Regions from separate parts of the Limosilactobacillus panis genome, predicted to be linked through region 2. Evidence: riboswitches for the same ligand, from Rfam matches in the RefSeq annotation. Region 2 holds a riboswitch; the other holds the start of a gene.
The links. Region 2 has a riboswitch for FMN ahead of ribD (bifunctional diaminohydroxyphosphoribosylaminopyrimidine deaminase/5-amino-6-(5-phosphoribosylamino)uracil reductase RibD). Riboswitches for the same ligand answer to the same signal wherever they lie in the genome.

Region 1 (8,949 bases), 990 kb from region 2:
AGCGCTCAGTATTTTCGTAAATTTTGCCCTTCTTACGAATCCCAGCTGTGTCAATCATGGTAAATTCTTGGCCATCAGCAGACTGGAAACGAGTATTGATGGCGTCCCGGGTAGTCCCCGCAACGTTTGACACAATCACCCGGTTTTCACCCAGGATGGCGTTAACCATTGAGGACTTTCCAACGTTGGGCCGCCCAATCAAGCTGAAACGAATGCTGTTGTCCGCATTATTTGCCGCATTCTCGGGGAAATTACTAATTACCGCATCCAAAAGGTCCCCAAGGCCAACACCATGGACACTGGATACCGGGTAGGGTTCCCCCAGGCCAAGCGAGTAAAAGTCATAAATGTCGCTCCGTCGCTCCGGGTTATCAACCTTGTTTACGGCCAAAACTATCGGTTTATCAGATCGGTAAAGAATCCGAGCAACTTGTTCGTCGGCATCCGTAACCCCGCTCTCGATATCCACGACAAAGATAATAACATCAGCCTCATCAATAGCAATCTCGGCCTGCTGACGAATTTGGGTCAACAGCGGTTGGTCAGATAACTCGATTCCTCCGGTATCAATCATATTAAAGTGCTTGCCAAGCCATTCACCATGAGCATAGATCCGGTCACGAGTGACCCCCGGAGTATCCTCAACTATGGAGATCCGCTGACCAGCGATCCGGTTAAAAAGGGTTGATTTACCAACGTTGGGCCGTCCAACTACCGCCACTACAGGATTAGACATTAATTTCACCTTCCTTCAAAGAATAAAAAGGAAGTAACCACAAAAGTGCCACTTCCTCCTTAAAATATTTTAATATTGTATGAAATTACTTACGTAAATTCTTCAATTGGTCACCAATCAAGTCACCCATGGAGAAGCCACTTTCTTCTTCAGGAACGTTGTTCATTGCGGACCGGTTGTTGTTCCGACGAGAACGACGACGACCACGGTAATTTTCGCCATTGTCGTTTTCCTCGCCCTTTGGACGTTCTTCCAGAGCCTTCATGGATAAGCCTAAACGTTGCCGTTCAGGGTCAACATTCAGTACCTTAACCTTAACTTCTTGACCTGGCTTCAGTACATCAGCTGGGGTGGCGATGTGCTTATGGGAGATTTGAGAAATGTGAACCAAACCTTCAACACCTGGGAAAACTTCAACAAAAGCACCGAAACTCGTCAGACGCTTAACAGTACCCGTCAATACAGAGCCAGCAGGTGCCTTTTCTTCGATGTCATCCCATGGTCCAGGAAGAGTTTGTTTGATGGACAAGGAAATCCGTTCACGATCAGGGTCAACGTTTAATACCTTAACCTTGACATCTTGACCAGCAGACAATACATCAGAAGGCTTGTCAACGTGTTCGTAAGAAATTTCCGAAACGTGAACCAGGCCATCAACGCCGCCGAGGTCAACAAAAGCACCAAAGCTCGTCATCCGGGCAACCTTACCTTCAACAACATCACCAGGTTGTAATTCAGCAAAGATCTTTTGAGCAGCCTTTTCGTGTTCAGCCTTAACGATTTCACGGTGAGATAAGATCAGGCGGTTTTCACTTGGTTCGATTTCAATAATCTTAAATTCAAGTTCTTGGCCCTTGAATTGGTTCAGATCTTCAACGTAGTGATCAGTGATCATTGAAGCAGGAACGAAGCCACGTACTCCAGCATCAACAACTAAACCACCCTTAACTGCTTGGGTAACTTTTGCAGTGATGGTTTCACCATTGTCGAACTTCTTTTGGATGTCATCCCATACCTTACGGGCTTCAAGACGACGGTGAGAAAGTAAGTAACTACCATTTTCCTTATCGTTACCAATCTTGGAGATGACAACTAAGTCTAATTCGTCACCTACTTTAACTGCATCATTGATGTCTTCAACTGGCTTGGTTGATAATTCCTTAGCAGGGACGACACCTTCAACCCCTGCGTCTTTAATACCAACGATAGCTTGACGATCGTCATCGATTGCCAATACTTCACCCTTAACAACATCGCCCACCTTAACGGTTTCAATGCTGTCGAGCGCTTTTAACATATCGTTCTTGTTTTCGTTGTTTTCAGCCATTAAAAAAAATCCTCCTTGCAACAATCAACTCTGAACACTATTCTACTAGAAAAGTTCCCGCTTTTCCAGTGTTTACGATAATTCGTTAAGAGTTTTTTTGATAATATCACTAATTTTGTCAACGACTTCGTTAATCGTTAACTTCGTCGTATCCAAGCGGATTGCATCGGGGGCCTGAACAAGGGGAGAAACCTTTCGTGAGGAGTCCTTCTGGTCACGAAGCTCAATTTCGTGCTGCAGCTCCTCTAAAGAAGCCGTCGCAATTCCCTTCTCCTTATTTTCAACATAACGCCGTCGGGCCCGTTCATGGGCCGTTGCAACCATAAAAATCTTCACGGGAGCATCCGGTAAAACGGTTGAGCCAATATCACGGCCATCCATCACAATCCCCCCAGCCTGAGCAATCTGCCGCTGCTGGTTCGTCATTTCACGCCGAACTGCCGGAATCGCTGCAACTGCGGAAACATTATTATCAATTTTTCCCTGACGAATTGCCGTGGTGACCTCTTTATCATTGAGAAATACCCGTTGTTCCGGTTCACCCGGCTTAAACGAAATCTTAATCCGACTGGCTAAATTGGCGATCTTAGTAGTCGCATCCATCGCAATGCCTTGCTGCAAGGCGGCAAGAGTCACAACTCGGTACATTGCACCGGTATCACAATAGACGTAATTAAAACGCTTTGCAACCAACTTGGCAACCGTACTCTTCCCCGCAGAAGCCGGGCCATCGATTGCAACTTGAATTCCATTTTTCATGTTCTTATATTCACTCCTCGTTATCGTACCCTAATCTGTTGTCCCGGTCGCAACGGCGTATTAACGGACACGTTGTTCAACCGAGCTAGTTCCTGCGCCGACATACCATTTCGTGCAGCAATCCGGTAAACACTATCACCGCGCTGAACAGTTGTGTACCGATTATATGAATACTGGGTTCGTTGGTTGCTACTAGAACTAGACTGTTGAACGCTTGAACTCATCTGTGACTCTTGACTGGCGCTAGACAGGCTATTAACCGTTGTCTGCCGATCATCCGTCGTTTTTTTACTTATCCTCGAGGTTGATGAAGAATGATGAGTTGGTTTTTTTACTACTCACGGCTGATTTAGCGGTTTGCTCTGTTCGTACTGGGTGGTTAAACGACTGCTTGTTGTTAAGCCAGTATATCAATGGGGTAGCAGCCAATAGTATAATCAATACAATCAAAACGGTGGTAATCGTTGAACTGTGCGATTCCTGTTTCCGCCGTTCCATCCGCGATAGGTGGCCACTACTGTCACGGTCTTCATTATCATTGAACTTCTTATCCCAAAGTTCATCGTTCTTCTGCCGGCTCTCCTGCCGATGGTCACTCATTCTCACTCCTCCTTCCTACGCAAAGTTGACATTCTGATTGTAGCGCACTGAATTACTAATTGTCTAGATAGCAAAAAAACTAATTTTTAACAAGATTTAATAATGAAGCCAGACGAGAATGCCAGTCAAATGAAGACAACTTGGGCGAAGCATAAATTTGTTTCGGTAATATCCCTGCTGCCAGCCAGTCCGCTAGCTCGTGGTCACAGCATCTTTTTTGGGTAATGGTTGGCTCATCAAAATAGCGGAGAATAAAGTCGCGCCGGCATTCAGAAGACTGAACATAGTTGGTCATCATCTGAAGCTGAGCAAGGCGCCGCTTCTTCCGCCGGGTAAAAGCCCGCTTAACCTGGTCAGGCGTAAAATGATGCTTAAGGTAGAAGGAAAATAGCCGGTAGTCAGGGCCTAATGTCCTTTCGTCTACCTTCCCCCGTTGAACAGCCTGCATCAGGTCGGCTGGTGGGAGGTCAACAGTTAGTAACTGCCGTGGCAGTTGTTCGTCGCCGGGTGTATATAGGATAACAGCAACACTTTGCTTACCATCACGACCCGCCCGACCGATTTCTTGAACATAGTTCTCTAAGCTGTCGGGTATATGGTAGTGAATTACAAAACGGATATTTTCCTTATCAATGCCCATCCCAAAGGCACTGGTTGCACAAATCAGCTTTACCTGATCAGACATGAACTGTTGTTGGATACGAAAACGGTCGGCCGAAGACATTCCAGCGTGATAGGTAGCCACTTCTATTTTAGTTTGCGTGTTCAGCCACCTTGTCATTTCGTCTGCCAAGCGTCGGCTACTAAAATATATTATCCCCGCGCCGCCGAGCTGATTTATCATTTTTAGTAACTGGGCCCTTTTTTCCTCGCCATTCTGACACTGGTCGACGGCTAAAAAGATGTTTGGCCGGTTGACGGAACGCTGGACCTCAACTACTTGATCATCTGTCAGGCCGACCTTTTTAATGATATCGCAGCGAACAGCTTTCGTTGCCGTTGCCGTTAGCATCAGGGTAACCGGGTACCTTAAAAATTGGCGGAGTTGTTTGAGCATCAAATACTCCGGCCGGAAATCAGGCCCCCACTGTGAGATACAATGGGCCTCATCGATGGTCAATAGCGAAATCTGCACCTGTTGCAGCGCCGCAACGACTTCCTTATTTGTCAAAAACTCCGGCGATGCAAAGATAAATTTGTAATTAGCTAAATTTTGAAGTAACCGTTGACGATCAGCACCATAAATTTGACCGGTCAACATGACTGCCCCCTTCTCACCTCGGCGGTGGAGACGGTCAACCTGGTCTTGCATTAAGGAGATTAATGGTGAAACAATCAATACCGTTCCGGCCATTAGGTAGCCTGGTAACTGGTATAAAAGGGACTTCCCGCCACCAGTCGGTAGGACGGCCAACGTGTTGTGTCCAGCCATGATGGCTTTAATGGTTGCTAGTTGGCCATCGCGAAATTTAGCAAAGCCAAAGCGGTGCCGTAATTCCTGATAGATTTTCTGCTCATCCATTTTCTTCACTCCCCTGGATGATTTGATAGAGACGAAAGTAGAAAAAGTCACGGTTTTCGTTACTACCCCAACTAACAAATTGCCAGCTGGCAACGGGTCCCTCATACTTGTGCTTTAAATACTCTTCGTCTTGGGGCGGCAGTAGTTTTCCCCACTGATAGGCTCGGGGCACCAAGATAGCCGCGGTAAGAATGTGTTCACGAATTGTCCCCAGCTTGAGGTGACGATGCCGGGCAATCTCCTCTAGTGGTCTTCCCCGCCTAAGCATATTAATTGTCTGCCAACAGCTAGTCGAAAGTGGTGAAGAAGTGAGTAAGGGTTGGAGCAGCCGGGCAATTGGGCCTGTGGTATTTTTAGCAAAGGCACTGATCCCGAGGAGGACGTCATGGTTAATAATCATCGTTTCACCGATGTTAAGACTTAACTGTTGACTAACCTGGGCAATTGTCTGCCCACTGCCATCGTGCCCTACCAGGCTGGCAAAAAAAGCCGTCACCAACTGCTCATCTTCTCCTTCAAAGGCCGTTCCCAGTAAGTCAAGCTCACGCGCAACCTGGTGGACAAGCTGTGCGGAACCATAGCGATGAAACCAGGCCTTCACCGCCCCTTGTTCTGAATAGGGAACGTGCAAAGGGACGTAGCGCCAGTTGTGGTAGGCAAGTTCAGAAACAACCTGAATCCCCAGGAGGAAGCGCTGTTCAACCCGCCTTGTGTTGGCTAGCCAGAACCAATCAAAAAAATGGGGCTCATAGATGGGATTTTCTTCCTGGTAGCTCACTCCGGCGGCCGTTAACTGGACCTGGTTATCATGCAAACTGATCAACCCCGCCTTTTCCAATGCGGCGAGTTCATCATTAAACTCGACACGGTCCAGATTCCGCCGGCAGCCCAGCCAATTGATAAGGGAGTACTGCTTAGCCCAGAATAGGTTGGCAACTGTGGGGTGGTTTTGGCAGACATTTTCAATTACCCGCACCCGCCGTGGCTGGTGATAGCTACACAAGCGTAATAAAAAGTCATTCACCACTTATCCCTCCTTTTCGAACTACTATTAATATAATACGGCATAAATTCCTGACAACATTAAAATGGGTTGTGACATGAGTCTCCTATATAGTTGAAAATGTTACAGCGCAGTACACAAAGGGACTCTAGCGTTTGGAAAATCCAAACACTAGAGTCCTTTTTGTGCTTTCTAAAGACTTGCTTCGCTTCGAGGGGGTTCCCGATAGGCTAGCTTCGCGTCGAAAAGCAAACTAGCAAGCTAGTTCTGTCCCACGAGAATTTATTTTAATTGGTGACGAAGAAGCCACTGGCGCAAGTGGCCAGCAATCAGGGCAAAGACCCCCGATACCAACAGGCCCTTAATAACATTAAATGGCAAAACACCCACTGCAACCAGTTGCGCCACCGGAAGTGAAGAGCGCCAGTTCCAAACGGCCATGTATAACGGGGTCAGTACCCAGAGGTTAAGTAACGACATGACAATGGTCAAGGTAATTGTTGAAAGCAAAATTCCCATCCCCATTTGCCGCTTGAAGGTCCACCCACGTTGCCGCCATACAAAGCAGAACGGTAATAGGATAGCCAAGGAAGAAACGAAGTCACCAAAAATACCAATTAGTTCACCAACCGAAAAGCCGTGAACCATCGCATGAATCAAGCACTTGATAAGGGCGATTATCACCCCCGTAAAGGGTCCGTAGATATATCCGCCGAGGAGAACTGGAATATCGGAAAAGTCAATTTTCAAATAAGACACCACCGGAATAATCGGAAACTCAAATAACATCAAAATAAAGCCGAGGGCCCCGAAGCAAGCAACACCAACCATCCGTTGAATTCGCTGATGTGAAACTGTCATAAATAAACAACCTCCAATGAGATTACCTTCAGTTGGCTTTCCTATGAAAAAAGCGCCGTTAACAAGTTGTCAACAACGCTTTCATTATAGAAATCTTCTCTATACCAGACTTTACTGTCGGCATTGGAATTTCACCAAATTCAACCGTTCACACGGGTTGCGGGCTATCACCGCCGGTCGGGAATTGCACCCTGCCTTGAAGACAATTCTTAATATTTACAGCCCCATTATACCGGCGACTAGTCACCGTGTCAACGCATTCACCCGCCGCCTTAACCAGTAGCTGGCGTCACTTTACCTTGTGAAAAGGTGGGCGTAGTAACCTAAAGCTGTTTTAACTTTTTCACTTCTTCCGGCCGGAGCTTTCGGAACTCACCGGGTTGAACTCCCTGCAAGTTCAAAAAGCCATAATTTTCCCGGTGAAGTTTGATTACCGGGTGTCCCACTGCTTCCAGCATGCGTTTAACTTGGTGATAATGCCCCTCGTGGATTGTCAATTGAACAATACTCGTCTTCTTGACCCGGTCACTCTCCTTCAACCGCGACTTAGCCGGTTTGGTCTTTCGCCCATCGAGCTTGACTCCCAAGCGGAGTTGCTTTAAGTCATTGTTAGAAACCAGGCCCTTAACTTTTGCAATATAGGTCTTAGCAACCTCAAACTTGGGGTGCATAAGCTTGTTAGCAAGCGTGCCGTCATTTGTGAGGAGCAAAACACCCGTGGTGTCGTAGTCTAATCTTCCCACCGGGTAGATTCGTTCATCAACCCCTTTCTCACGCAAAATGTCGACAACCGTCCGCCGCCCCTTCTCATCATGGGCAGACGAGATCACCTCCCGGGGTTTATTCAGCAGGAAATAAACGTGCTTCTCGCGGTGGAGGGGTACCCCATCGACTTCTACCTTGTCCCGGCTGCTGACCTTAGTACCCAGCGTCCGCACAATCCGACCATTAACCTGAACATGGCCAGTGGCAATTAGTTTTTCTGATGCACGACGGGAGGCTACACCGGCCTCCGCCATTACCTTTTGTAAACGTTCCATTACTTATCCTCCTGACGTTTCTCACGCGATTGCAAAGCCGTCAAAAACAGGTCCCCATTCACCTGGTCAGGGGCGAGCTCACTTTCTGCCGGCAGCGGTGGCAGGTCATCTAGCGAAGTTAGACCAAAGTAGTCCAGAAAGTTCGTGGTGGTAACGTATAAAAATGGCCGCCCGGGAGCATCCAGCCGGCCCTTAGTATCAATCAGGCCCCGAACCATTAATTTCTGCAAGGATCCCGAACTCTGCACACTACGGATATCATCAATTTCTAACCGGGTAATCGGCTGCCGGTAAGCGACAATCGCTAACGTTTCCAGTAGGGCAGTCGTTAAGGGGACGGTCAATGGAACCTCAAAATAGTGCTTGATTACTGGTGCTAACGCTTGCTTTGTGGCGAGCCGGTAGGTTTCGTCACTTCTTAAAAGAACAAGAGCACAGTGCGGATCCGCCTGGTAACGCTGGGCAAGGTCACTAAGTAGTTTCCGGATTGCGGGTTTCATAAAGCCCGTAATCTTAGCCAAGTCACCCAGGGTAATTCCTTCATCCCCACTAATAAACAATAGTCCTTCAATCTGTGCCTGGTTTGTTAACTGATTGTTCGTCAATCTTGGGTCCCTCCGTTAGTATAATCGGTCCAAATAGTTCCGCCTGCTGTAAGTTAATTCGGCGGTGCCGACTCAGTTCCAGGATGGCAAGAAAGGTGGTAACCAAGCTGTCACGCGTCCGGTTATGTTCAAATAGGGTGGTAAACTGGACCGGTCCCTTCTTCACTAATTTAACCACGTCCCCCATCCGTTGGGCAACGCTTACCTTCTCCGCCGCAACTGTTTCCACCAGCGGCTGGTTAAGGCGGTGATTTTTTAGGACCTGAGCATAGGCGGCCTTAAGCTGGTCAATTGTTACTCCCGGTTCAACATGCGCCGTAATTAATTTGCGCGGTACGTGCATTGCGGGACGGGTAAATTCCTGCTGGCGAAAGTTTTCTTTATTTTTCAACTCCCCCGCCGCCTTCTTGTAGCGTTGGTATTCAAGAAGCTGGGCAACTAATTCCTGGCGGGGATCAGGTTCATCCTCTTCAGCTTCTTCCTCGTCCACGGGTGG
Region 2 (8,949 bases):
TCGTTACCAGGTCACCAAACCACTGGTGGGCTAGCTCGTGGGTGATGACGGTGGCAACCAGTTGCTTCATGTCGAGGGCGGTGTTATCAGGGTTCAAGAGGAGGTAGGCTTCACGGTAGGTTACCAACCCCCAGTTTTCCATGGCCCCGGCTGAGAAGTCTGGCAGGGCCAACTGCCAGGAGTGCGGCAGCGGGTACGGAGTGTGGTAGAAATCTTCGTAAAATTCGATGGCCTTCTTCGCAATCCCAAGGGCGAAGTCGAGTTCCTTTGCTTGGTGGGCCTTAGTTGCAAAGACCCCGACCTTAACGCCAGACTTGGTTTCTGTCATCTTGCTTTGCAACTCACCAAAGGCGAAGGCAACCAGGTAGGTTGACATCTTGACGGTCTGGTCAAAGTAGTGGACATCATCTTTAACATGGTTTTCCGGCATGTTGGCGATGATTGTCTCCCCAGGATGTTCATCAAACTTGATGGCGAGGGAGAAGGTGGCCTTAGCGGCAGGCTCGTCGACACACGGGAAGGCTTGCCGGGCCGCGGTCGTTTCAAACTGGGTCCCGATGATTTGCTTTTGTTCGCCGTTAACCTTGTAATAAGACGGGTAAATTCCCATCATCGTGTCGGTCAGCGGTGCTGTGTAGTCGATGCTCAGCTTAACGTCGCCAGCAGCGGGGAGGGTGATTTCAACCGCTTCCTCATCGTCCTTGACGGTAAACGGCACCGGTTTGCGGTCCACGGTGACGTCATTGATGTGTAGGAATTTTTGGTTAATTTTAATTACGGGTTGGTTAGCGTGCCCAGCGATGGTCGTCGTCCCCGTGATCAGTTTCTTTTCTCGGTTAATGTTGAGGTAGAGGTCGTAGTGGTCAGGTTGGAACATACTTAATAATCGTTTCTTATCTGTCATTAAAAAATTCACTTCTTATTTTTAGGATAGTTTAATTATAAGGCGAAACTAGTAGGGAGCAAAGGAATTACTCTGCGATGGGCCTTTATTTATCGGTATTTTTGACCCGAAAATTGTGCGTGAGGCCATGCCAGATGTGCCGGTCAAAGAAGCCAATCAGTGGACCGTTAGCGAGCAGGGCAAATAGCGTCCCAATATTGATCGCGTACAAGCGTCCGCTGATTAAGAAGGTTATTACCATGATAATAATGGGCGGAATAAAGTTGACCAACTGAGCGACAATCACCCGGTTGTGGCAATAGAGGAAGCGAAGGATGTTAGTCGTGTCGTCATTTGGGTGCATAATCAGGTTGGCCCGCTGGTAAATCGAGATGGCACAGCAGAAGGTGGCGACCCCGATGAAGCAAAGAATGGTCCGGATTAGGAACGGAAAGTGGGGCACGCCAAGCCAGGTGAAAAGGGCCACGAAAATATCGACAAAGTAACTGAAGCAGGCGATAAAGCCGAGTTCGCCAAAGAAGCGTAGTTTGTCCCATTGACGGATGAGGAGCTGGTTGACGATTGCGACAAAAGAGCCAACGCAAAATATCGGTATCCCAACTGAGGTGCCAATGAGGTTAGCAATGTTAACTTCTGAGGCGGTCCAAGGGCTCGTCCCGACACTAGTCGCAACCGTTAGCCCGTTACCGAGCGCGTTAATGACTAGGCCAGTAATTAAGGCGAGAATACGGGTTGACATTGGGTTGTTATGTTTTTGAATAATGATTGCCTTCTTTTCGCTTAGGGTTAGTGATTATAATGCTCCTTTTCGGTGCAAAATAAATGTTTGGGGGGATCCATAATGATTTAGTAGTGCTTTTTTGCTCCTCCATTGGGGCTAAAGTAGAAATTATTTCCCACTGGGCAAATATCAGTTGCTACTAATAGTAATGAAGCAGTACCAAAGGGTAGTTTATTAGAACAATTATTTAAATAACAGAATAAAAGTCCGAATTATAATTCTGATTCAGAATCGTAATTCGGACTTTTAGTTTAAGGCCAGTGTTCTAATAAAGTTTGTAATTTTGGCCCCCACCAAAGGATTGATAGTACAAACACCCCAAAGCAGCAATAGAAAATACCTAGTCCCCTGTGATGCTTTTCGACATTATCATCGCTATCGCCAAATATATTGCCAGCAATAAAGTGATAGAATTTCTTGTTTCCCCGATAAATTTCATTGCCGAACCAAAAGAAGAACAGGGCGATTACACATGCTAAAATCATTGAAATCACCGCCTTTGAGCTCAAACATGATTAAAGAAGCTGCGGATCGATTTTCATTTTGCCGTGGTAATACTGTCGATCATGGTCGCCGATTGGGCGGACAACTTTAGCGGGAACCCCGACAGCGACCACGTTAGCTGGCAGGCCCTTGGTGACGACGGCGCCGGCCCCGACCACGGTATTATCACCAATGGTTACACCGGGAACAACGATAACGCCGGCCCCGAGCCAGCAGTTTTTGCCAATATGGATTGGTAAGTTGTACTGGTAGCCCTTTTTCCGTAATTCTGGCATGATGGGGTGGTTGGCTGATGCCAGGGTAACATTGGGACCAATCATAGTATGGCTGCCGATATAAATGTAGGTATCATCGACCACGGTTAGGTTAAAGTTAGCGTAAATGTGGTCGCCAAGCATGACGTGCTTACCGCCAAAGTTAGCGTGAAAGGGTGGCTCGAGATAACAGCCTTTACCCACTTTACCGAGCATCTTTTTCAACAGGCCTTGACGTTTGGCCCTCTCAGTGGGGAGGGTGCGGTTGTATTCGTACATGGGGAGCTGAGCCTGGGTTTGTTTTTCCAAAATTTCCGGGTCGTCTGGATTATAAATTTGCTGGTCATGAAGTGCCATACGGAGGGCTCCTTTCTATTTATTACCTTCATTTTAACTGATTTAATAGGAAGCTTGAATGTCCACCTCTAGCTGGTGGACAGTTTGTTCACGATCCAGGTAAATCTTAGGGACCCGGCCAAAACTGGGGTAAAGGGATTCTTCATTTTGTCCGCCCTCCGTTATTTTTATGCTCTTTTATACTTTTGATTTCGTTTTATACTTCTTTATACTTTTTCAAAAAACGGCGCCAGCCCGCAATTGAGGCTGACGCCGTACTTATTAGTAAATAATTACTGGTTCACCCTTGGAGAGGGCGTGGGAACCTATTCCGGCATTTTCCGGGTGCATGTTAATACAGCCGTGTGAACCACCACCAGTTTCCTTGTAGGCCGTCTTTGACCAGTCATGACGCCAACTGGCATCGTGGAAACCACAACCGGAGAGGGTAAATGGTGACCAGTACTGTACTGGGCTACTGTACTTGGAACCATTGTCGTTGGTACCCCGTAAAACGGATGGGCTTTGTTGGTACATGATATACCAAACGCCCTTGGGGGTCCGGTTACCGGCGTTATTAGTTCCACTGACGATATCGGTACTCAACACACACTTGCCATTCTTATAGAACCAGGCGTGCTGTTTGGCGAGGGAAACCGCCACGTAGGTTTTTCCAATGCCGTCGTTGCTGGTGTTATTGTACCCCGTCCCGAGATGGCTGTAGCCCTTGCCGTAAATGTCGTTTGCGGCGTTGACCTGCTTCTTATTGGCAACCAGGGCACTTGCCAATGACTGGCCGGCCTGCTTGCTGCTGATCTTCCAGCCGTAAGTCCCGGTATTCGTTGTGGTGATTGCCTTTCCGGAAGTCGTCTTGAACCTGAAGGACTTACCCAGAGTAGCCTGCTTCCGGTTAATCTGGTTGATCTTGGCTTTGACCGGTCTCGTCTTAAAACTGTAGTGGCCATTTTGGTAGGTAGCCCGGGCAATAACACCAGCCGTGGTGAACCGGTAGTCCTTATTTTGGACCCGGTAAGTCACGCTCCGGCCCTCTAGCTTGGTAAGCTGCTTCTTCTCGTTTTGCACAGTTGCACTGTTTGCGCTGAGGGGTGTGATGAACTTTGGCTGTAAGTGGACGGTCCCGTTGACGAATTCCCGACTGACGGTTTTGGTTAACCCCTTGCTACTGTACTGGGTACCCTTGACGGCGGGGATGACTTTCACCTTGCCATCCTGGTAAACGGCGTAGGCATCGTGGGGTGCCCGTCGACCGCGATTGAGCTGTTGAATTTGGTTATTGACGGCCGCGTCAATGTCACCAAGTGCCGACTTATCAAGATTTGCCGGCTCAACAAGCAGGTTGACTCGCCGCCTGGACGGAAAGAAAGTGTACTGCTCATGAAGTGCCTTAATGATTCGCCCCTTGTCACTGGCAGTAAAGCCTGACCGGGTTGGCTTCCCAACGTAAACAAGCTGGTTTTTAACGTAAATCTTCGACGTTTGCTTCGCCTTTTTAACTTTGTCATAGGCTTGCTGGGCGGTTAAGCCGCCGACCGCAACGTGGTTAACGGTGACGTTGCGGTTGAAGTGGTTTCGCTGGTGTAAGTGAACGCCCAAGAGCAGCACCAGCAAAACGACCAGTATTCCAGTAATGACCTTTTTTAAACTTAGTTTTTGCATCGTTCAATCCTCGGTTACTTAGATTTACTAGAATTACGCGTGGTGCTAGTGAAACTTTTCTAGACAATACTCCATATTAGATGCTAAAATTGCCACTTCTAACCGTTCTTGAAAGCCTGCTAAACTTCGCGCACGATTATTTTCGGCATTATAGTATTTTAATAACGAAAAGTCGGTCTCAATCGTTCGGCGAATTGCTTTTAGGATTCGTGAATTATGCTTCTTAGCGCCAGCCATGTTTTGACGAAATGGAGTCCAAAGCTCATAGCCATCACTAACTAGGTCGGTATGAAGCTGACGGCTAACATAGCCAACATCTGCTAATAAAAAGTGCTCAAGTGGCATAGTGTTTAAGATTAATTCTTCGGCGACCTTACTATCATGGACAGAAGCTTTAGTAACGATGTAGTTGAGCAAGTAACCATCACTACTAACAATCATGTGGACTTTAAACCCATAGTAATACTGTTTTTTCGTAGCGTTATAGCCAATATCAGTACTTCCCCGAAAAATCTTGGCTCGATAATTGCGAACTGGATGACAAACTGGTACTGGAAAGCTATCAATAATTAGGAATTGTCCATGTAAATCAACATCTTGGTTTAGCTTTCGCCTAATTAAACTGAGTAACGGTAGTAATTGGCGAGTGCGACGGTTGAAACGTGACCGAGAAATGGAGCTCACCAAGATCATACAAAAGCGTCGTTGCGATTCGATTCCTAACTGAGTTTGGCAAATCAGAAGGGCTATTAGGGTACTATCATCAACTTTAACTTGGTTGATGTTCGGTCGTTGAACGAGCTTTTTAGGTGCATAAAGCTTATACCAGCGATGGCAGGTACGGTTTAATTGAGCAAAATTAACTTGTAAATGATGGCAATAGTGGTTAGACTTAAGAAGGTTCAACATGATTAAGGCTCTTTTCTATTTAAGTTTTGTATCACTTAATAGTCTAACCATGTTGGGCTTTTTTTGTAAAATCAAACATACTAATGAGTACTAGCACCACGCGTTAGAATTATCTTACTGCTAATTGGCCAAATTACAAGAATTTAGTTTGCAGGTGATCATTGACCGATTGGGAGCGGTTAGTGCCCATCACGTCAAGGATGCAAGTAACTCTTGCTGGTCAAAATACCATTAGTTTTATATTATCACTAAAATAATTTTCAGAAATGAGGAAACAATGATGAACTTTGGTCAACAGATCCGTGAGCAACGAAAGCGGCTGGGCTTGACCCAGGCCGCCGTAGTTTACAGCGAATGTGTTGCCCCATTTTTCTTAGGCATCAGCACCAAAATATATAACCGGCTTGGCCACCGTCCGGACCAGCGGCTGTCTTTACTGTGGAAGGGATGGTTAGTCGTGATAGTGGTGTTGGTAATCAGTGGGTTACTGTTATCCCAGGTTCTGATTATCCGTCAGTACTTTTTTCAACGCTATTAATTGCCGTGGGGGTCAGTCAAATCCTCCAGAAGTACATGTGGAAAGTGGACTAATTTAGCTTAAATGTTAAAGAAAGCCTTTACAAAAAGTTAGTAAGCACGTACACTATAGATAAATTGAAAGTTAGTTTTCTTCGGGGCCGGGTGAAATTCCCAACCGACGGTGACAAGGCAACTTGAAGTCCGTGACCCGCTAGTCGACAGTGACCAGTGGTTGAACCAGTGCAAGTCTGGTACCGACAGTATAGTCTGGATGGGAGAAGAAAAACGCTGTATTACACTAGCAGTTTAAAATGACCCCGGATGACACCTTTGTTATCCGGGTTTTATTTTTACCCGCAGTGCCGTCAAAAGTGAAAGTTTAGCGCCCCAAGAGAAATCCTGGGACGCTTTTTTGTTGGAGGGTGATGGAAATCAACGATCAATACTTTATGAAAATTGCCATTGACCAGGCTAGGCAGGCGACGGGGACCTGGCAGAACCCCCAGGTGGGTGCTGTGGTGGTCAAAGATGGTGAAATTCTCGCGACCGGGCATACCCAGCGCTTTGGTGGGCCCCATGCGGAACGGGACGCCTTAACCAAACTCACGCCGGCACAGACGCTGGGGGCCACCCTTTACGTAACTCTGGAGCCCTGTAACCACTACGGCAAACAGCCCCCCTGCACCCAGTTGATCAGCGACCGGGGGATCAAGCGGGTGGTAATTGCCGAGACCGACCCCCACTCCCTAGTGACGGAAAAGGGGATCGCCCGCTTACGTCAACACGGTATTACGGTCGTGACCGGCGTCAGTGATCAGGCCGCCGCCCGGGTGAACCCCCACTACAATTTCTTTTTCCGCCACGGCCGTCCCTGGATCACACTTAAACAGGCTATCAGCCTCGACCACCGCGTCAGTGCGGGCCCAGGTCAGCGGACGGTGATCACTAACCGGGCGGTCTATGATCGGGTCCACCGGGAACGGGCCAACTTTCAGGGAATTGTTATTGGCAGTACCACGGCGATTGTTGATGATCCGACATTGGTTCCCCAACCACAGCCGGCCTTCATGCCCGTACGGATTGTCCTCGACCGGCGGGGGCGGTTAGCCGACCATCCCCAGTTGAGGCTCCTCCATGATGGCCTGGCACCGACCTGGGTATTTACGGCCAGCCCGACCCTCGCTGACCAGCTCGGCGAGACCACCGCCCGAGTATTCTGCCTGCCGACTGGTGGAGTAAAAGAGGTCGTTGCGACAGTTGCCAAGGAAGGTCTCCAATCGTTGTACGTCGAAGGGGGCCCGACCATTCACCGGGCGTTTGCCGTGGCTAATTTGGTTGAAGAGGTGGTTACCTACATTGACCCCCAAATGTTGGGACAAAACGGGGTCGCTGCCTTTACTCCGCCGGTCCCGTGGCGGTTTGCAGACCGGCAAGTAGAGCTGTTAGGGGATAACGTTAGGGTTACAGAAAGGAAGCAAAACAATGTTTAGTGGCTTAGTTCAGGGAACCGGGAAGGTCCAAAAACTGGAAAAGAAGGGTGAAACGATTGAACTGACAATCGCCCCGACCAGCCCGGTACTATTAGAAGAGTTGGTAATTGGGGATTCGGTCGCCATTAACGGGACCTGCCTAACCGTGGTCGGACAAACGGGAACAGGTTTTCACGTCACCCTCATGCCCCAGACCTTTGAGAAGACAACGTTTAAGGACCTCCAGCCCGGCGACCTGGTCAACCTCGAACGGTCTCTGCAGGTCGGTGACCGTCTGGAAGGGCACATTGTGACGGGCCACGTCGATGAGGTGACGGTGGTCCAAGCAATGGCGCCCAACGAGAACGCCATTGAGGTCCGCTTTGCCCTGCCGGTCCGCCTGGCTAACCAGGTGGTTCCCCAGGGAAGTGTTGCCATCAACGGGGTGAGCCTGACTGTCATGAACACTGGTGCGGACTGGTTCTCCGTCGGCCTGATTCCCCACACCCAAACGGTGACCAACCTGGATGACCTCCAGGTGGGCAGCCGAGTCAATTTAGAAACCGATATTTTAGGAAAGTACGTTGCCGCAAATTTGCAGAAAGGGGCACAATGATGGACGTTAAAAAGATTCAAGCCGCAATTGACCACCTCAAGAAGGGTGGATTGGTAATTGTCATGGATGACTTAGACCGGGAAGCTGAAGGGGACATGATTGGGCTAGCAAGCAAGGCCACCCCGGAGAAGGTCAACTTCATTACCAAGTATGCCCGGGGGCTGATGTGCGTCCCCATGGCGCCAGCGGTTGCTAAACGGCTGGCCCTGCCCCAGATGACGGCGGACAACACCGACCCATTTGGCACGGCCTTCACCATTAGTGTGGACCACAAGTCGACGACTACCGGGATCTCCGCCTTTGACCGCTGGCGGACGATTACCCACCTGGCCGACCCGCAGGCCACCAACGCAGATTTCTATAAGCCCGGCCACATCTTTCCGCTGGTTGCCAGGGAAGACGGGGTGCTGGAAAGAGACGGCCATACGGAGGCGGCCGTTGACCTGGCCAGGTTAGCCGGTGAGGAGCCCGTTGCTTATATTTGTGAAATTTTAAAGGCTAACGGGGAGATGGCACGGTCTAAGGAACTCCACGAGAAGGCGGCTGAATTCAGCCTGCCAATCATTACCATCAAGGACCTCCAGGAATACCGGCGCAGTCGGGTTAGCCAACCTACGAAGGAGGTCCACCTGCCGAGTGAGTATGGTGATTTCCGCCTCCGTCACTTTGCCGGGGATAATCTGGCCCTTATTAAGGGCAATATTTCTGGGGACGAACCAGTGCTGGTCCGCCTGCATTCCGAGTGCTTCACGGGAGATGTCTTCGGCTCTTTGCGTTGTGACTGTGGACCCCAGCTTCACGAGGCCATGCGGCGGATTAACGCGGTTGGCCGCGGGGTCGTCCTTTACCTTCGCCAAGAGGGGCGGGGAATCGGCCTTGAGAATAAACTGCGGGCGTACCACTTGCAAGAAGAGGGTTACGACACGGTTGAGGCAAATGAAGAGCTTGGCTTCAAGCCGGATGAGCGCAAATATAAACTA

Region 1: linked by a shared signal. The riboswitch ahead of KZE55_RS05030 (ECF transporter S component) and the one ahead of ribD (bifunctional diaminohydroxyphosphoribosylaminopyrimidine deaminase/5-amino-6-(5-phosphoribosylamino)uracil reductase RibD) in region 2 are both predicted to bind FMN.

What each region holds. Positions count from the first base shown of each region.
Region 1 covers NZ_CP081855.1:1,037,105-1,046,053, reverse strand. Annotated here, with positions in the region: gene der (ribosome biogenesis GTPase Der) at 1-736, opposite strand, end outside; gene rpsA (30S ribosomal protein S1) at 822-2,063, opposite strand; gene cmk ((d)CMP kinase) at 2,136-2,822, opposite strand; gene KZE55_RS10240 (LysM peptidoglycan-binding domain-containing protein) at 2,843-3,046, opposite strand; gene KZE55_RS10235 (hypothetical protein) at 3,111-3,422, opposite strand; gene KZE55_RS05040 (RecQ family ATP-dependent DNA helicase) at 3,502-4,944, opposite strand; gene KZE55_RS05035 (helix-turn-helix domain-containing protein) at 4,937-5,968, opposite strand; gene KZE55_RS05030 (ECF transporter S component) at 6,230-6,808, opposite strand; FMN riboswitch at 6,897-7,016, opposite strand; gene KZE55_RS05025 (pseudouridine synthase) at 7,132-7,848, opposite strand; gene scpB (SMC-Scp complex subunit ScpB) at 7,848-8,453, opposite strand; gene KZE55_RS05015 (segregation and condensation protein A) at 8,416-8,949, opposite strand, start outside.
Region 2 covers NZ_CP081855.1:2,030,856-2,039,804, reverse strand. Annotated here, with positions in the region: gene KZE55_RS09745 (M1 family metallopeptidase) at 1-904, opposite strand, end outside; gene KZE55_RS09740 (YczE/YyaS/YitT family protein) at 990-1,643, opposite strand; gene KZE55_RS09735 (hypothetical protein) at 1,937-2,170, opposite strand; gene KZE55_RS09730 (sugar O-acetyltransferase) at 2,201-2,800, opposite strand; gene KZE55_RS09725 (L,D-transpeptidase) at 3,062-4,456, opposite strand; gene KZE55_RS09720 (IS982 family transposase) at 4,502-5,362, opposite strand; gene KZE55_RS09715 (hypothetical protein) at 5,643-5,903, shown strand; FMN riboswitch at 6,029-6,171, shown strand; gene ribD (bifunctional diaminohydroxyphosphoribosylaminopyrimidine deaminase/5-amino-6-(5-phosphoribosylamino)uracil reductase RibD) at 6,316-7,374, shown strand; gene KZE55_RS09705 (riboflavin synthase) at 7,367-7,969, shown strand; gene ribA (GTP cyclohydrolase II) at 7,969-8,949, shown strand, end outside.